Regions from separate parts of the Thiocapsa rosea genome, predicted to be linked through region 2. Evidence: predicted binding sites of a transcription regulator. Region 2 holds the regulator's gene; each other region holds the start of a gene.
The links. Region 2 encodes sigma-54, which starts transcription at its own class of promoters, with help from an activator protein. Its sites were predicted from a motif close to TGGCANGNTNCNTGCTT; they were not measured.

Region 1: the regulator sigma-54 is predicted to act here: its motif matches at 3,713-3,729, upstream of adh (aldehyde dehydrogenase).
Region 3: the regulator sigma-54 is predicted to act here: its motif matches at 1,842-1,858, upstream of nifB (nitrogenase cofactor biosynthesis protein NifB).

What each region holds. Positions count from the first base shown of each region.
Region 1 covers NZ_RBXL01000001.1:5,153,744-5,159,857, reverse strand. The annotation lists gene BDD21_RS22945 (sigma-54-dependent Fis family transcriptional regulator) at 1-320, shown strand, start outside; gene BDD21_RS22940 (flavoprotein) at 330-896, shown strand; gene BDD21_RS22935 (DUF6513 domain-containing protein) at 908-2,308, shown strand; gene BDD21_RS22930 (DUF447 domain-containing protein) at 2,305-2,874, shown strand; gene BDD21_RS22925 ((5-formylfuran-3-yl)methyl phosphate synthase) at 2,871-3,554, shown strand; gene adh (aldehyde dehydrogenase) at 3,801-5,321, shown strand; gene BDD21_RS22915 (DUF779 domain-containing protein) at 5,427-5,810, shown strand; gene BDD21_RS22910 (TonB-dependent receptor family protein) at 5,874-6,114, shown strand, end outside.
Region 2 covers NZ_RBXL01000001.1:1,186,750-1,192,863, reverse strand. The annotation lists gene rapZ (RNase adapter RapZ) at 1-452, opposite strand, end outside; gene hprK (HPr(Ser) kinase/phosphatase) at 509-1,471, opposite strand; gene BDD21_RS05490 (PTS sugar transporter subunit IIA) at 1,494-1,943, opposite strand; gene hpf (ribosome hibernation-promoting factor, HPF/YfiA family) at 2,184-2,519, opposite strand; gene BDD21_RS05480 (RNA polymerase factor sigma-54) at 2,550-4,034, opposite strand; gene lptB (LPS export ABC transporter ATP-binding protein) at 4,216-4,986, opposite strand; gene lptA (lipopolysaccharide transport periplasmic protein LptA) at 5,076-5,597, opposite strand; gene lptC (LPS export ABC transporter periplasmic protein LptC) at 5,594-6,114, opposite strand, start outside.
Region 3 covers NZ_RBXL01000001.1:1,761,044-1,767,157, reverse strand. The annotation lists gene BDD21_RS08025 (4Fe-4S dicluster domain-containing protein) at 1-116, opposite strand, end outside; gene nifB (nitrogenase cofactor biosynthesis protein NifB) at 271-1,782, opposite strand; gene BDD21_RS08015 (M90 family metallopeptidase) at 2,263-3,051, opposite strand; gene BDD21_RS08010 (SCO family protein) at 3,247-3,900, shown strand; gene BDD21_RS08005 (copper chaperone PCu(A)C) at 3,946-4,416, shown strand; gene BDD21_RS08000 (c-type cytochrome) at 4,630-5,274, shown strand; gene BDD21_RS07995 (endonuclease/exonuclease/phosphatase family protein) at 5,576-6,114, shown strand, end outside.

The DNA.
Region 1 (6,114 bases), 4.0 Mb from region 2:
GCCTCGTGAATTACACCTGGCCCGGTAATCTTCGTCAGTTGCGCAACGTGCTGCGCGCGGTCACGGCCTTGTGCGAGGACAATCGCATCAGCCTACGGGACATTCCGGAAGAGCTGCGGTATGCGGCGCGCGTTCAGGAACCCTCTGAATTCGCTGCTTCGGCGACATTCAATGTACTGGATTTCGCCGAGCGAGACGCCCTCTTGCGGGCACTCGAGGGTACGCATTGGAACGTGAGTCTCGTCGCCAAGAACCTCAGGCTGAGTCGAAATACGCTTTACCGGCGGATGAAGCGCTATGGCATCAGCCCCGCGCGTTGACGCTCCGAGATGAAGTCGGCGAAGACGCCGAGGTTGGCTTGGGCCATCACGGGCTCCGGACATTACCTCAAGGAGTGTCTGGAGTTGCTGGAGAGCTACGAGGACGTGGACCTCTTTCTGAGCCGTGCCGCCGCGGAAGTGCTGTCGATGTACGGGTGCGACGTGCGGCGCCTGCGCGAGCGTATGACCTGCTTCCGCGACACCACCGCGAGCGCCGGCCCGGTCGGCCTATTCTACAAAGGACATTATGATCGCCTGGTGATCGCGCCGGCGACCTCCAACAGCGTTGCCAAGATGGTCTGGGGGATCTCGGATTCACTGGTCACGAACATCTATGCCCAGGCGGGAAAGTGCCGTATCCCCAGCATCGTCTTTGCCTGCGACACCGCGCCGGCGATGGAAACCGAGGCCCCCGGCGGGCAGGTCATGGTCTATCCGCGACGCATCGACCTGGAGAACGTCGAGCGGTTGCGGCACTTTGAGTATACCCGAGTCGTCGAGCGTTTCGAGGATCTGGTGACGGCCCTGCAGGAGTCGCCCGCGCCGGGGCCGTCTGCGTCGGTCGTTGCAGGGTAAGACCCGCCCGCATGTGCGAGCACATCCTCTTTCTCACCGGCCAGCTCGCCGAAAAGCCGCTGCTGCGCGTGCTCGAGCGGATGGATCTGCCCGGTCGTACCTGGTCCGTTCGGCAACTGGGAGTCAAGGTCGCTGCCCTGATGACGGTCGACATGATCCGCAGACGGCTCACCGATCCCGGCGGGGTCGACCGCATCATCATCCCGGGGCGCTGCCGAGGCGACCTGGATGAGCTCAGCCGCCATTTCGGCATACCGGTCGAGCGCGGACCCGAGGAGTTGAAGGATCTGCCCCGCTATTTCGGGCTCGAAGGCCCGGTGCCGGACCTCAGTCACTACGATGTGCGCATCTTCGCCGAGATCGTGGATGCGCCGTGTCGCTCGGTCGAGGGCATCCTCGAAGAGGCTGCCGCCATGCGCTCCGAGGGCGCGGATGTGATCGACCTCGGCTGCCTGCCGGACTCCCGGTTCCCCCACCTCGACGCGAGCGTTCGCGCTCTGAAGGATGCAGGGTATCGGGTCAGTGTCGACTCGATGCAGCCGGAGGAGCTCCTCGCGGGGGGGCGTGCCGGTGCGGATTTTCTGTTGAGCCTGGACGAGGAAAATCTCTGGATCGCCGCAGAGGTGACGTCGATCCCGGTCCTGGTGCCGCACCGCCCCGGAGATCTGGCGTCACTCGAGCGTGCGATGGCACGGATGGATGCCGAAGGACGGCCCTATATCGCCGACCCGATCCTGGACCCCATTCACTTCGGCTTTGCCGACTCCTTGGTGCGTTACCACCGCCTGCGCGAGACGCATCCGCAGGCATCCATCATGATGGGTGTCGGCAATCTCACCGAGTTGACCGAGGCGGATACGGCCGGCATCAATGCACTGCTGATGGGGCTGATCTCGGAGCTCGGCATCACCAACATCCTCACGACCCGGGTCAGCCCGCATTGCCGCAGCGCGATTCGGGAGGCCGACCTTGCCAGGCGCATCATGTCATGGGCGCGCCGAGAAGGCAGTCTACCCAAGCTCATCGACCCCGGCCTCACGGCGCTCCACGAACGCCGTCCCTTTCCCTACGACGCCGAGGAGATCCGTGAGCTGGCTGCGGCCGTGCGGGATCCGAACTTCCGCATCCAGGTCAGCGCTGAGGGGATCCACCTCTACAATCGCGACGGTCTCATGACCTTCGACGACCCCTTCGACTTCTATCTCCATCTGGGTGTGGAACAGGACGGCGGGCATGCCTTTTATCTCGGCGTCGAGTTGGCGCGCGCGCAGATCGCACTTCAACTCGGCAAGGGCTACGTCCAGGACCAGCCGTTGCGTTGGGGTTGCGTCCTTCCTCCTCCGGCGCCCATGTCGTCGGCCGGCACCGAGGCCGTCGGCCCCACCCGACAACCGAAGAGGACGCGCTCGTGATTCACGAAGTCATCGTCACCACCCTCGACCCCGGCGGCCGGGCCCACATCGCTCCGATGGGAATCCGGCATCGCGAGGGACGGATCCTCGTCGCCCCCTTCAGGCCCTCCAGCACCCTCGATAATGTGCTTCGAACCCGGTGCGCCGTCATCAACTATACCGATGACGTGCGCATCTTCGCCGGCTGCCTGACCGGCCGAACCGACTGGCCGCTGACACGATCCGAGCGGGTCGAGGTCCCGCGCCTCGCGGATGGCTTGGCCCACGTCGAGGTGGAGCTTGCCGAGGTCGAGGATGATCCTCTGCGCCCTCGGTTGTTCTGCCGACCACTGCACGAGGCCAACCATCTCCCTTTCCGGGGCTTCAATCGCGCCCGGGCGGCGATCTTGGAGTTGGCGATTCTGGTGAGCCGACTGGATCTGCTGCCGGCCGAGAAGATCGCACGCGAGATCGACTATCTGCAGATCGCCGTCGAGAAGACCGCCGGTCCGCGCGAGCAGGAGGCCTGGGCATGGCTGATGGAGCGGGTCGAGGCACACCGCGCGGGCGAGAGCTCGGGGCCATGATCCGAATGCTCGCAAGCGTCACCGACAGCGCCGAAGCCGAGATGGCAATCGGCGCCGGCGCCGGGATCATCGATCTGAAGAATCCAGCGCTCGGCGCCTTGGGCGCGCTTCCCCTCGAGCGTATCCGCGACATCCTGGCGCAGGTTGCCGGGCGTCGACCGGTGAGCGCGACCATCGGCGATCTGCCCCCCGATGCCCGGTTGACCGATAGGGCCATCCGAGCAACCGCGGCGACCGGCGTTGATTACGTCAAGGTGGGATTCTTCACTGACGCGCATGTCAGAGACTGTCTGCCGAGCATCGCCGCTGCGGCGTCGAGTTGTTCCATCGTGGCGGTTATGTTCGCCGATCGTGGACCCGACCCGACACGCCTGGCCGACTTCGCCGCGGCCGGCTGCGTCGGCATCATGCTGGACACGGCGGAAAAATCCGGCAAAGGTCTGCTCCACCACATGACGATCGCGGTGTTGCAGGACTTCGTCTCAGGCGCACGGGATCTCGGACTCCTGACCGGGCTGGCGGGATCGCTGCGGCTCGAAGATATTCCGCAATTGCGCACGCTGAGGCCCGATTATCTGGGATTCCGAGGTGCCCTCTGTCAGGCGGATCGGCGCGTCGCCGGATTGGATACGGAGCGACTGCGCGCCGTGCACGCGGCGGTGCAAGCAAACGAGGCGTGACAGACTGTTCCGAAAGTGGAGCAGGGAGCTGCGCGCCGCGCGCTTGGAGCCACACCGAAGAATCACGATCAGCCCGCCACCCGGTTGTGGCGGTCTCTCTAGTCTCCGGTGCAGCGTCCGGCAGATCGGATGCCTCGAACGGCGGATTGAGTCGATGATGGCAAGCCTCGTGCTTATCCGTCACGACCGAGCTTCCCGCTCGAAACACCCGTCAACCACCAGCGTCGTGACGAAGGAGAGCAAACCATGATCTATGCCAAGCCTGGCGAGGCCGATTCCAAGCTCAGCTTCAAGCCGCGTTACGGAAACTTCATCGGGGGCGAATGGGTCGCGCCCGTCGAGGGTCGGTATTTCGAGAACGTCTCGCCCGTCGATGGTCGAGCCTTCTGCGAGATCCCGCGATCGTCCGCTGCCGACATCGAGCTGGCCCTGGATGCGGCTCATCGTGCCAAAGACGCCTGGGGAAAAGCCTCCCCGGCCGAGCGCTCGAACGTTCTTCTCAAGATCGCCGACCGCATCGAGCAAAACCTGGAAATCATCGCGCTCGCGGAGGCTTGGGACAACGGCAAGCCCATCCGCGAGACGATGGCGGCGGATCTTCCGCTCGCCGTGGACCACTTCCGCTACTTTGCCGGTTGCATTCGCGCCCAAGAGGGGTCGATCTGCGAGATCGACCACGACACGGTCGCCTACCATTTCCACGAGCCTCTGGGTGTTGTCGGTCAGATCATCCCCTGGAATTTCCCCATCCTGATGGCCGTCTGGAAGCTGGCCCCCGCTCTGGCGGCCGGCAACTGCGTCGTGCTCAAACCGGCCGAACAGACCCCGGTCGGGATCCTGGTGGTGGCCGAGCTGATCCAGGATCTGTTGCCGCCGGGTGTGCTCAACATCGTCAACGGCTTCGGCGTCGAGGCCGGCAAACCGCTCGCGACCAACAAGCGCATCGCCAAGATCGCCTTCACCGGCGAGACCAGTACCGGCCGGCTGATCATGCAGTATGCGGCGGAGAACATCATCCCGGTTACGCTCGAGCTGGGCGGCAAGTCGCCGAACATCTTTTTCGCGGATATCATGGATCAGGAAGACGCCTTCTTCGACAAAACGCTCGAAGGGTTTGCGATGTTCGCCCTGAACCAGGGTGAGGTCTGCACCTGTCCCTCGCGGGTTCTGGTCCAGGAGTCCATTGCCGATGCGTTCATCGCCCGCGCGGTAGAACGAGTCAAGCAGGTCAAGCAAGGAAACCCGCTGGACACCGAGACCATGATCGGCGCCCAGGCGTCCTCCGAGCAGCTCGACAAAATCCTCGCCTATATCGACATCGGGCGCCAGGAAGGCGCCGAGTGTCTGGTGGGCGGGGAGCGCGCCGTCCTGGAGGGTGACCTCGCCGGGGGCTACTACGTCAAGCCGACCGTCTTCAAGGGTCACAACAAGATGCGCATCTTCCAGGAGGAGATCTTCGGCCCGGTGGTCTCGGTGACCACCTTCAAGGACGAGGCCGAGGCTCTGGCGATCGCCAACGACTCGCTGTATGGACTCGGGGCCGGCGTTTGGAGCCGCGACGGTCGTCGCGCCATCGTCATGGGGCGCGCCATCAAGGCCGGACGCGTCTGGACCAATTGCTATCACCTCTACCCGGCGCATGCCGCCTTCGGCGGCTACAAACAATCGGGCATCGGTCGCGAGAACCACAAGATGGCCCTCGAGCACTACCAGCAGACGAAGAACCTACTGGTCAGCTACAGCCCGCATGCCTTGGGCTTCTTCTGAGGATGGCGCCCGGGAGATGCGCGCCGCAAGGTGTGCGCTCCCGGTCGATGCGGTGGTCGGGCCGGCGGGCCCGCCACCACACCCCGAATTCCGGAGCGAGACACCATGAGCGACCCCAGCCCGCGCGTCGTGGCAACCGAGGCCGCGCTCGCGCTGATCGAGCGACTGAAGGCACAGCACGGTCCCTTGATGTTTCACCAGTCCGGCGGCTGCTGCGACGGCAGTGCGCCCATGTGCTGGCCTGCCGGTGAGCTGCGCACGGGCGGGAGCGACGTGAAACTCGGCGAGATCGGCGGCTGCCCCTTCTGGATGAGCGAGGCCCAATTCGACTACTGGCGGCACACCCAACTGATCATCGACGTGGTGCCCGGGCGTGGCGGCATGTTCTCGCTGGAGGGTCCCGAGGGTGTGCGCTTCTTGACCCGCTCGCGGTTGTTCACGGACGAAGAATCCGCCGCGCTCTCGCCCGTGGAGCGCGGTCGCGACTGATCTGCGCACACCGACTCTGTGCCGGTCGAGGTCCACATCCGACGACGACACTGGAGGATATTCATGAGCTGCGGGACCGCCCTCGACGACAAGTGCACCCCCGACCCTCGTCGGCTCCCCCTCGCCGTCGTGCTGGTCTGCATCGCTTTGGATGTGGCCGCACAGGATGACGAGGGTGATTCGGAAGGCGTCACGTCCCTGCCGACCCTGACCATTACCAGTGCCGTGCCCGATCGGCTCGAGGCCGTGCCGGGCTCTACCAACCTGATCGAGCGGGCACAAATCGAGGCCGAACGCCCCTTTT
Region 2 (6,114 bases):
TGGACGTTGGTTTGGGTGGTGTCGATACGGATGTCGGCGCAGCTTCGGATCGGCTCGAGGAGTCGGCGCTCGAGTGCGATCGCCTCCGGCAGCGAGCGATCGCCGCGGGTCAAGGGATGCTTGCGGCGGGTCTCGCTGAAGCGCTTGATCAGGGTTTCGGTCTGGGCGTCGAGGAAGAGGACATCGCAGCCGATGCCGCGCTCGCGCGCCGAGTGCACCAGCTCGGGAAGGTGTCGCAGCTCGTCCGGGCCGCTGCTCGGACTGGTGCGGGCGTCGATCCCGACCGCCGTCATGGTGAAGGCATCATCCAGCCCCTCGTGCAGCCCGAGGGCGAGATTCTCTAACAAGAACAGCGGCAGGTTGTCGATGCAGTAGAACCCTACGTCTTCCAGGGTGTGAAGCGCGACGCTCTTGCCCGAGCCGGACAGGCCGCTGAGGATGACGAGCCTCATCGGCTTGCCGACGTTCGGCAGTCGTTCGCGTGCCTGTTCCTCTGCCGGTGCTTGCGTCATGACGGTGATCTCGGCGGGTCGGGTCGATCGATGCTGATGGCACGCGCCTGGCGGTCGATGAAATCGACGCCGGCATCGTATCCGCGAATGCGCAGAATCTGGTGTCGCACGGCCGCCTCCACCAGGATCGCCAGGTTGCGGCCGGGTGCGACCGGCATCGTGATCTTGGGGACGGCAACCCCGAGGATGTTGCGCACCGAGAGGCTGCCGCTGAGCCGGTCGATCGACTCGAGTTGATGTTTGTCGAGCGGCTGAAGATCGATGATCAGGTTCAATGTCTTGCTGCGCACGACGGCGCCTTCTCCGAACATGGCGCGGATGTTGAGAATCCCCAGGCCGCGGACCTCGAGAAAATCGCGCAGGGCCTCGGGGCAGGTGCCCTCCAAGGTCTCGGGGGCAATGCGTGCGAAACGGGGTGCGTCGTCGGCGATGAGCCGATGTCCTCGCGCGATCAGATCGAGCGCCAGCTCGCTCTTGCCGACGGCCGGATCGCCGACCAGCAGAACGCCCATACCCAGGACCTCGATGAAGACCCCGTGCACCGTGCGGCGCTCGGCGAGGGCATGGGTGAGGAAATAACGCAGGTGATTGATCAGCTCCTCGTCGCCGAGGGAGGAGCCGAGCAGCGGCGTGAGGGTCTGCTCGGCGGCCTCTCGAAAGGCGGGCTCCGGGTCGATGCCGTCGGAGAAGATGACGGCGGTCGGACGATCCGAGAAGAGCCTCTCCACGGTCTCGCCGAAGGCGGTCCGGCCCAGTTCTGCTAGGTAGAGCAGCTCCGCGTGTCCGATGACCTGCAGGCGATTGGGATGAATGCAGTTCAGAGAGCCGATCAGCGACTGCCTCGAACGTCCCGGATCCTCGCCGCGCAACGGGCGCGGGCTCGCCGGCTCGGGCGTGAGCCAGCGCAGCTTGAGCCGCGGCCCGGTCTGCGAGATCAGGGATTGAAGACTTTCGATCATCGCCGGCGGCCGCGCTTGACGGCTAGGTCGCTCTGAGAAGGTCCAGAATGGCCGTGGGCGAGCTCGCATCGCGCAGACGTGCGCGGGTTGCCGACTCGCTGAAGCGACTTGCCAAATAGGCGAGCAGCTGCAGGTGCTCCTCGGTCGCGGTCTCGGGAACCAAGAGCGCGAACGCCAGATCGACCGGCTCGCCGTCGGCTGCATCGTAATCCACCCCGCGGGCGGTTTGCACGAAGGCCCCGATCACCTGAGAGACCTCCTTGATCCGGGCATGGGGCAGGGCGACACCGTGACCGAGTCCGGTGCTGCCGAGGCGTTCGCGCTCGAGGAGGCGCTCGAAGACGCTCTCCGTGCTCAAACGGGGGTGGTCGTTGGCGAGTAGCTCGGCAAGGGTTTCGAGCAAACGCTTCTTGCTGGAAATCTCGAGGCCGTGACCGATACGGGCCTCGTTGATTAGATCGGGGCTGAGCATCGGTATCGGCTCCCGTGCGCTGCGGGCGCGCAGCGCTGCAGCTGGTGGCTCTTGGATCGATGTCCGCGCAGCGACGGCGGGCAAGGGCGTGTGGTCATGGATGCTGATTATCCTCGGATGTCTGGCAGAGGCCGGCGATCCCGCATGCCGGCCTCGTGCCCGATCCCGTTCGTTGAACGCCTCCGACGGGGCAAGAGCGCCCCTCGAAGGTATCAGCGGCGTTCTGACAACGCCGGTGCGTCAGGTCTGATCCGACTCCTCGATCTCGCTGACCTTCGGGCTCGCTGCGCGATGATCGCTCTTCTTCTCCTTGTGGCGCAGGACCTGACGATCGAGCTTGTCGATCAGCCCGTCGATTGCGGCATACATGTCCTCGTGGACCGAGTCGGCAAAGACCTTGCTGCCGTTGATGTGCAGTGTGGCCTCCGCTTTTTGGGCAAGCTTCTCGACGCTCAGGATGACGTGAGCGTTGATGACGTGGTCGAAGTGCCGCGCAAGGCGCTCGAACTTCGTGTCGACGTAGCCTTTCAGCGCATCGGTGACGTCGATGTGATGACCCGTCAGGTTGATCTGCATCTTGTGACTCCTTATGGTTCAAACGGCCTGTCAATCCAGGCGCTTGCGCTCGTTCGAGGGTGGAACCCCCATGGCCTCGCGGTACTTGGCGACGGTTCGCCGCGCGACATTGATCCCCTGATCGCCGAGCTCTTGGGCGATCTTACTGTCGCTCATGGGCTTTCGCGCGGACTCGCCGGCGATCAGCTTGCGGATCAGGGCACGAATGGCGGTCGACGAGCATTCGCCGCCGGAAGCGGTGTTGACGTGCGAGGAAAAGAAATACTTGAACTCAAAGGTTCCCCGCGGCGTGTGCATGTATTTCTGCGTGGTCACTCGGGATACGGTCGACTCGTGAAGCTCCAATGCCTCGGCGACATCGCGCAGAACCATCGGTTTCATCGCCTCGTCCCCGTGCTCGAAGAATTCCTGCTGCATCTCGACGATCTTCGCGCCGACGCGCAGCACCGTGTCGTTGCGGCTGGCCAGGCTCTTGATGAACCAGCGTGCCTCCTGCAAATGGCTCTTCAAGGTGACGCCGTCCGCGCTCTGATCGGCGCGTCGGATCAGGCGCGCGTAGTCGGCGTTCACTCTGAGTTTAGGCATCGAGTCGGGATTGAGTTCGACCGACCATCGGCCCTCGCGTTTGCGCACGAAGATATCCGGGACGACATACTGGGCCGGCGTGCCGGCAATCAGGCTTCCGGGGCGCGGATTGAGCCGTCGGATCAACGCCAGCGCACCTGCGACCGTGTCCTCGGATTCCTTCAGCTGACGGACCAGCGAGGCGACATCGCGCTTGGCCAGATACTCGAACCCGTCGCGGCAGATCGCCGTCGCGGTGCTCCGCCAAGGTGTTTGGGGGGGCAGCTGACTGAGTTGTATCAGCAGACATTCCGGGAGGTTGCGGGCACCCACCCCCGGCGGGTCGAAGGACTGAACGCGGTGAACGACAGCCTCCACCTCCTCGGCACTGATTTCGGGGTGATCGATGGTCAGGAGCAGCTCCTCGACATCGATGCGCAGATAGCCGTCGGCGTCGATCGAATCGATGACCGCTTGGGCGATCATGTTGTCGCGCTCGCTCAGTCTGCACAGATTGAGCTGCCAGGCGAGGTGGTCGAGCAGGGTCTGAGGGCGGCTTTGCTGGGCAAAGGGATCGTAGTCCGAGCCGTCGTCCGAGCCGTGCGAGGTGCTCGGCAGGTGGGAGTCGAAGACGTCGGTCCAGAGTGTGTCGACCGGCAGCTCTTCGGGCATCTCGTTGGATTCGGCGTGGATCTCGCGGTCGATCGACTGCTCGACGGTGACCCGAGGTGTTTCGATGTCCTCGCTCTGAATCGTGCCTGACTGCTGCGTCTCGGCGACGTTGAAGCGATCCGCGTCGTCGCCTTCCTCCAACATGAGGTTGGTGTCCAGCGCCTCCTGAATCTCCTTCTGGAGCTCAAGCGTGGAGAGCTGCAACAGACGGATCGCCTGCTGCAACTGAGGCGTCATGGTCAGGTGTTGGCCGAGCCGAAGCTGGATGGATTGCTTCATGAATCGCGGATGCGCTTTTCGAGGTGTTCGATCAGGTGACCGCCATGGCCAATGCTGGTCGATTCTAGCCGTTTCAGTCCGGTGAAGGCGTCATCAGCCGGGGCAGGATCTCATCTTACACCCAACATCTCGGAAAGAGCAGCCAACCGATTCGCATCTCGAGGTACCTCCCGGTTCGCACCTACATGGAAAAATCCGCGCCGAGGTAGACATCGCGGACCTGCTGATCGGCCAGGAGCTGCGCGGGGGTGCCGGCCGCGATGACGCACCCGGAGCTGATGATGTAGCCCCGGTCGCAGATATCGAGCGTCTCGCGGACGTTGTGATCCGTGATCAGCACGCCGATCCCGCGATCGCGCAAATGCGACACGATGGCCTTGATGTCCCCGACGGCGATGGGGTCGACGCCCGCGAAGGGCTCGTCGAGCAGCATCACCAGGGGGTCCACCGCGAGCGCACGCGCGATCTCGAGGCGCCGTCGCTCCCCGCCAGAGAGGCTGAGCGCGAGCGAGCCGCTGACATGGGCGATCCCGAGCTCTTCGAGCAGGCGCTCGCAGCGCAGATTGCGATCGGCCCGAGACAGGTCGCCGCGCGCCTCCAGGATAGCAAGGATGTTGTCGCGCGCGCTGAGCTTGCGAAACACCGAGGGCTCTTGTGCCAGATAGCTCAGTCCGGCGCGCGCGCGCGCATGCATGGGTTTCAGGGTGATGTCCTGCCCGCTCAGCGCAATGCGGCCCTCGTCCGCCGGAATGAGTCCGACGATCAGATAAAAGCAGGTGGTCTTGCCCGCGCCGTTGGGTCCGAGCAGGCCCACGACCTCGCCGGCGTCCACGCCGACGCTCACGTCGCGCAACACCTGACGACCGCGATAGCTCTTCTTCAGATGCTCCGCGCGCAGTGTCGTCGAGCCCGAGCCCGAGCCTAAGTCGGAATCCGCAATAGAATCCTTCATCCTAAACCGCGTCTCCGCCGAGTCTCTTTGGATCGTTCAAGGGTGGTTTCCGATCGGATGTCATCGGTCGCCTCGGACGCGGTTTAGCCTCATTCTCCCTCCGGCGTGATGGTGATCTTGACCCGTCCGCCGCCTCCCGCGCGGAAATGGGCACGGGCGCGATCGTAGACGATGCGCTCGCTCGCGACGCGGTCGGCCCCCTGAATCAGCAAGGCGTCCTCGATGAGGGTGAGCTCGTCCTTGTCGGCGTCGTATTCCATCCGTTTGGCGAAGGCCAGGACCTCGCCCTCGTCGTTGTCGAGGAGCTGTTTGAAGCTGGCCGGCGCGCCGAGCGCAATGATAAAGCGCGGGCGGCGGTCGTCGCGATGATAAACGGTCACATGATCGCCGAGGAGTCGCATGCTCCCTTGGTCGACCTGGACATTGCCGACATAGATGCTGGTGTTCTCCGCCTCCAGGACCTCGACATCGTCTGCTTCGATCAAGATGGGTTGGCTTGCATCGTCCTCGAGCGCCACTGCCGGGGCGCACGCGAGGGCCATGACGAAGGCCAGGGTCGCGGCCGGGGCAGTGCCCCGGCACCGCCGGTTGTCGATTCCTCTCTCGCTCATGGCGTCTCGGTCTGCTCGGGTGCGATAAAGATATGCGCGCGTCCGTCGAACTGGGCACGTACGGGCTCCTCGTACCAGAGGCGCATCCCGGTCGCGTTCAGCCGATCCGACGCACTGGTGACTTGGACCGCGCGATCGGTCTCGGCGAAGGCCCGTTTATGCCAGATGCGCATCAGCTCGGTCTCCATGCGGGTGGCGGGCCGACTCGCGTCGCCCTTGCGCTCGAGCTCCACGGCGCCCTCGAGACGGACCTCGTCGCCGCCGGGGAGGACCAGCCCGCTGTCCGCGCGTGCGCGCCAGGGCTCGGCTTCGGTCTCGCCTTCACGCTGATAGAGTGTCATGCGCGGGCGATCCAGCTCAGAGAGATCCTCCTCGATATATTGGCGCAGCTCCTCGGCGACCAAGCGTCGGCTCGGTTTGCCCGTGTCGTCGGTCTCCACGGCGCTGAAGCGTGCCACGACATAATCCGGGAGCCGCGCACGCTCGACCGCGGGTGCGGCCGGCTCGGGTTCGGGGC
Region 3 (6,114 bases), 570 kb from region 2:
GTGCAGGCGCGCGCATCGATCGTGAAATGCGGGAGTGCGTCGCGGATCGCCTCGCTCGGACACAAGGGCAAGCACGCCCAGCAATTCACGCAACCCTCGATGATCTTGTATGCCATGAGTGAACCTCCGCTGCCTTTGCGATCGAAACCGCGTCCAGAGTGAAATGCATCGTTTTCATCGTGTGTCGGGCTCAAGAATTTTTCCGACCTTTACGGAGACGCGGTTTAGAATTTAATATTTTTTAATCTCTTAAACCGCACCGGGCGCGGTTTAAGCGCTCATCCGCTGTGTCGCACCGGCGGCCGGCTCGAGCAGCCCCGCCTCCCCCATCTCGCGATAGACCACGGCAATCGCGTCCTCGATCGGCTCCATCGCATGCTCGCCGTTCGGCGCGATGCCGGCGGCTTCCAACTGGCCCCAGGGCTCGTAGCCGATGCGCGAGCAGAGCACGACCTCGCAGCCGTCGAGCACACGGATGGTCTTGGCCAAGACCGACTCGCCGTCGCCGCAGGTCTCGTCGCCCGAGCAATAGAGATCGACCTTGCGGTGACCGACGAAGCGCACGTCGTTCGCGCTGGCCTCGTAGACCAGGAACTCGCGGGCGTGGCCGAAATGCTGGTTGATCACGCCGCCGCCGGTGCTCGCCACCGCCATCAACACCGGACGCGGCTCGGGGCGCGCGGGGCGGCGCCGGGTCAGGGAAGCGATCGAGACGAAGGTCTCGCTGGACTGGCGACGTTGCGCCGTGCGGCTGGCCTCGATGGCGGCATGGACCTCGGCGCGTCGGGCCATCGCCGCGGCGTAATCCACCTCTTGTTCTGCGATCTTGTCGAGCGTGAACTCATCCCCGCGATCCTCGCCGAGCATGCCCACCGCATCCGCGCGGCATTGGCGGCAATGGCGCATCATGGCCATGTCCCCGGCGCAGGCATCCTGCAGCGCGCTCAGCTCGTCGTTGGTCGGACCGCGCTGGCCCATCAATCCGAAGAAGGTGCCGTGCTCGGGCTCGGCAATAAGCGGCATGACATTGTGCAGGAAGGCGCCCTTGGCCTTGACGACCCGGCTGACCTCCTTCAAGTGCTCGGCGTTCACGCCCGGGATCAAGACCGAGTTGACCTTGACCAGTACACCGCGCGCGACCAGCATCTCAAGCCCCTTCTGCTGCTGCGCGATCAGGATCTCGGCGGCCTTGCGCCCGGTCACCCGGCGATTGTTCCAGAAGATCCAGGGATAGATCTTGGCGCCCACATCCGGGTCGACGCAGTTGATGGTGATGGTCACGTGCTCGATGTTGTGCTTGCAGATCTCGTCGACCAACTCCGGCAGCGCGAGCCCGTTGGTGGAGACGCAAAGCTTGATGTCGGGTGCCTTCTCGGAGAGCTGGCGGAAGGTCTCCAGGGTGCGCTGCGGATTGGCGAGCGGATCGCCCGGACCTGCGATGCCGAGCACCGTCATCTGCGGAATGGCCGCGGCGACGGCAATGACCTTTTTCACCGCCTGATCCGGCGTCAGCACCTCGGAGACAACACCCGGGCGCGACTCATTGGAGCAGTCGTACTTGCGATTACAGTAATGACACTGGATGTTGCAAGCGGGAGCGACGGCCACGTGCATCCGCGCATAATGATGATGCGCATCCTCGGAGAAACAGGGATGGTTGTTGATCTTGGCGCGGATCGCCTCGGGCAAATGGGCGAGCTTGTCGCCGCCGGCACCGCAGCCGCTCGACGCACAACCGCCGCCGGGCGCGCCCGCGGCTTCGGCAATAACCTTCAACTCCATCACGCAGCCTCCGGAGATGGGGCACAAGCCCCTCGATAAAGATGTCTCTGGAAGCATTGAAGCAAAGACCGTACCTAGTCTTTGCGATCGCTTAACCGACTGAAAAATGGTGCTCGGATTCCGCCGGAGCGACCTGCCTGTCGGGATCACGACAGCCTAGACCCAAACGATTTGTGGGAATCGACACGACGCCCGCGGCAATCGGGGGGTTCGCTCCGTAGGAACACGGATGGTCGCTGCTTCGGACCCTCATTATCCTGTCTCTACCGTATCAACTGACCTGATGTGAGGTGAGGATGAGCAAACGCGCGAAATCAGCGGACATGGCGTTCACTCCCGAGGCCGGCACATCACGAAGCGCTGCGGCCCCCTCGCCGGTATCGATCCACCGCACATCGGCACGTGCCGAGGAGCATGCCTGACTCGCCTGTCCACGACCTGGCGCCGACAGGGGGCGAATGACCCAGGGGCGCCGCAGCCTCAAAGCGTGTCTGCCGCACGGCCCGCACGAGCCAGTGGATCCTGACGGTAAAACGCTTTGAGCCGGTCGTAGACCTGCGGATATTCCCGGTGCAGCAGATCGGGAAGCTCGAAAAAGCACTCGCTGACGACGGCGAAGAACTCCGCGGGCGACTCGGTCGCATAGGGATCGATCGGGGTGTCCTCGTCGGCGTCGACCCGTCGACACAGGTCCTCGTAGGCGGCCGAGAAGGTCTCGGCCCAAACCTTCGGAGACATGCCGGCGTGCAGCGGCGGACAGCCGTTTGCGGCCCCGTCGCGCATATCGAGCTTGTGTGCCAGTTCGTGGATGACGACGTTGTAGCCGTCCCGCTCCATCCCGGCCTCGACATCCGCCCACGAGAGGATGACGGGGCCTTGCTCCCAGGCCTCGCCGCTCTTCGCCTCGTGCTCGGTCCAGACCACTCCGTCGTCGCCCATGACCTCGCGCTCGGGGACGAACTCCTCGGGATAGACGATGACGGCATACCAGCCGCGGTACCAATCCAGCCCCAGCTCCAGGACGGGAAGGCAGGCCTGCAGCGCGATCGCCAGACGCATCGCATCCGTCAGCTCGAGCCCCTGCGCGGGGTCCAGACGTTTGTCGCGCAGGAAGAGGAGCGCCAGATCGGCGAGACGCTGCATGTCCTCCTCGGTCAGGTCCTCAAGCAGCGGGAGTGCGTCGCGGACCCGCGCCAAGTCGTGCGGATCAACCGACGCACGCGCGCGCTCGAGCACCCGCTCCTGCCACCACGCGGTTAGGCCGCCCACGGATGATCCGCCTCCCGGCGAGGTCGAGCACGGCGGGGGCCGTAAAATCGGGGCGAATGACGCAGTGAACGGGTCCCATCGCACAAAAGCCCGAGCCCATCGGGGCCTTTGCCGTAAGATTGATGTGCGTCAAGGCGAATCGCACCCCGCGGCCCAAGATGGGCGGATAAACGTTTCCCCGCGGGGCTCTCGATCATGACGCGAAAGCTGTTGGTCATTGCTATCTTGGTCCTCGTCGGACTTTTGGCATGGCTGTTGTTTTGGACGCCGACCGCGGTCGATCTCGATCCGGAAGGGCCGCGACACGGCACACTGGATCTGGCCTCGCCGCCGCAAGGCGGAGACTTCGTCCTCGACTCCGTCGACGGCCCGGTCGCCCTCGCCGATCTGCGCGGCAAGGTGGTCCTGATCTACTTCGGCTACACCTGGTGTCCGGATATCTGTCCGACCAATCTGGTCCTGATCGCGGGTGCACTCAAGGCGCTGACGCCCGAGGAGCTGGAGCGGGTCCGGGTCCTCTTCGTGAGCGTCGATCCCGAGCGGGATTCGGTCGAGCGGCTCGCCGAGTATAGTGGCTATTTTCACCCCGAGATCATCGGCCTGACCGGAACGCCCGAGCAGATCGCCGAGGTCGCCAAGCTCTACGGCGCGGCCTACCGGCGCACCGATCTGGTCGATTCGGCGATGGGCTATGTCGTCGACCACTCCGCCTACAGTCATCTTGTGGACACGCAAGGTCAGCTCGTGCGCAACCTCGATCACGCCACACCCTCCGCGGAGATCGTCGCGGCGATCCGAACACTGTCGGGAACGACGCGCCCGTCCACCGAGAATCAGTCCGAGCCATAACAAGTCGAATCCCGTAACCCATACCGTCTGTTGGAGGACCTAATCATGCCCGGATACGCTTCGCCCCTGCTCGCCGCCACACTCTTCACCGCCGTCTCCTTCTCCGCTGCTTTTTCCGCTATGGGCGCAGACGTCTCGATCGGCGATCCCTACGCTCGTGCGGTGCCACCCGGCCAGCCCAACAGCGCCGTGTTCATGTCCCTGGAAAACCAAACCGGGGAGAATCAGGCCCTGGTCGGTGCCGAGAGCCATGTCTCGGAGACCGTCGAGCTGCACACCCATGTCGAAGAAGGCGGGATGATGCGCATGCGTCGGATCGAGAAGATCGAGGTTCCCGCGGGGGAGACCGTCACCCTGAAGCCGGGCGGCCTGCACGTGATGCTCATCGGCCTCAAACAACCGCTGGAGCCTGACGACGCGGTCGATCTCACACTGATCTTCGAAGACGGCTCGCGCATGCCGGTGCAGGCGCCGGTGCGCCGCATCGAGGTGCAAATGCAACATATGAACCATTGAGGCCGGACCCGCGCGGAGGACGGAATTATTCGTCTCCCTGCCTGTCTTCCAGCAGGTGAGACGGCGTCTTCCCGGCGGATAACATGACTCCGCTGGTTTGACCCATATGCGGATGTTCTGATATACATCCGTGGATTTTCTCGCCCCCCGACCAGGCCGTCGATCCGCGCAAGGTGTCGCGGCCATGAATCACGACCCGATTAGGCATCCTCCATGGTTAAGAATTGGCTGATAACGATTACGGTGGCAACGGCATTGGCGAGCGGCGCGGTCCACGCGTCCGCAGGGAATCAAGCCGCCGCGCCTCAGGTTGGAGACCCGCAAGCCGGAGAGGCGAAGGCCAACGGCGTGTGCATCGCCTGCCACGGCCCCCAAGGCAACAGTATCGTGCCGATCTGGCCCAAGCTGGCCGGTCAGCACCCGGAATACATCGTGAAGCAGTTGATGGATTTTAAGGCCGGTCGACGCGAGAACGCGCAGATGACCCCGATGGCAATGCCGTTGACCGACCAAGAGGTCCTTGATCTCGCCGCCTACTACGCGACGCAGCCCAAGGCCCCGGGCATGGCGGATGCCGAGTTGGCGAGCAAGGGTGAATCCATCTATCGTTGGGGCAATCCCGAGACCGGCGTCCCGGCGTGCGCCGGTTGTCACGGCCCTGCCGGCCAAGGCCAGTCGCTCGCGAAATTCCCGCGGGTCTCGGCGCAGCATGCGGACTATACGAAGCAGACCCTCGAGCACTTCCGCGGTGCGCTGCGTGCCAATGATCCAAACGGCATGATGCGCGGCGCTGCAGCTCGATTGAGCGATCAGGAGATCGCCGCGGTGGCACAGTACATCCAAGGGTTGAGCAAGTAGGTCACGCACGACAACCGGAACGGCTCACGGAGGAGTCGTTTCCGAACCATCGCTTTACACCCCCCGCCCGCACAACAGCCTTCGTTTTCGGAGATTGGTCATCGGAGCACTGGACTCAGGGCCGACAGATCCCGGCTTGATCACAGCCGAAGGAGGCGAGCGCTCGGCGGTCGCGGCAGATCAAACGGCGCAAGCCGGATCGGCAGAACCTGTCGATCCCGTCGATGTCGTGCCCGGACATGCACACCACCAAACCGTCTCCCGAGCCTCCTCGCTCTCGACCGACGCACGGCGACTCAAGCTGCTGAGTTTCAATGTTCAGGCCGGGATCTACTCGCGCAGCTACAGCGACTATTTCACCAACAGCTGGAAGCACATCCTTCCACACCCCGAGCGACTGGCCAATCTCACCCGTATCGGCCAGCTGCTGCATCAGTTCGATCTGGTCGGACTCCAGGAGGTTGACGCCGGCTCGCTGCGCAGCGCCTATATCGATCAGATTCAGTATCTGGCTCGCCACGGCGCCTTTCCGCACTGGTACAGGCAGGTCAACCGCAACCTCGGCCCCTTCGCACAGCACAGCAATGGGCTGCTCAGCCGTTTGCGTCCGCAGCAAATCACCGAGCACAAGCTCCCGGGCCTCCCCGGCCGTGGCGCCGTCGTGGCGGAACTCGGGCTTTCGGACCATGAGACCCTTGCCGTAGCGATTGTCCATCTGGCGCTCGGATGGCGCGCACGGCGGCGCCAACTCGATTACCTGATCGCACTGTCCGAACAGCACCCGTATCTCGTCATCATGGGCGACTTCAACTGCGGGTGCGACTCGAAAGGGCTGCGGGC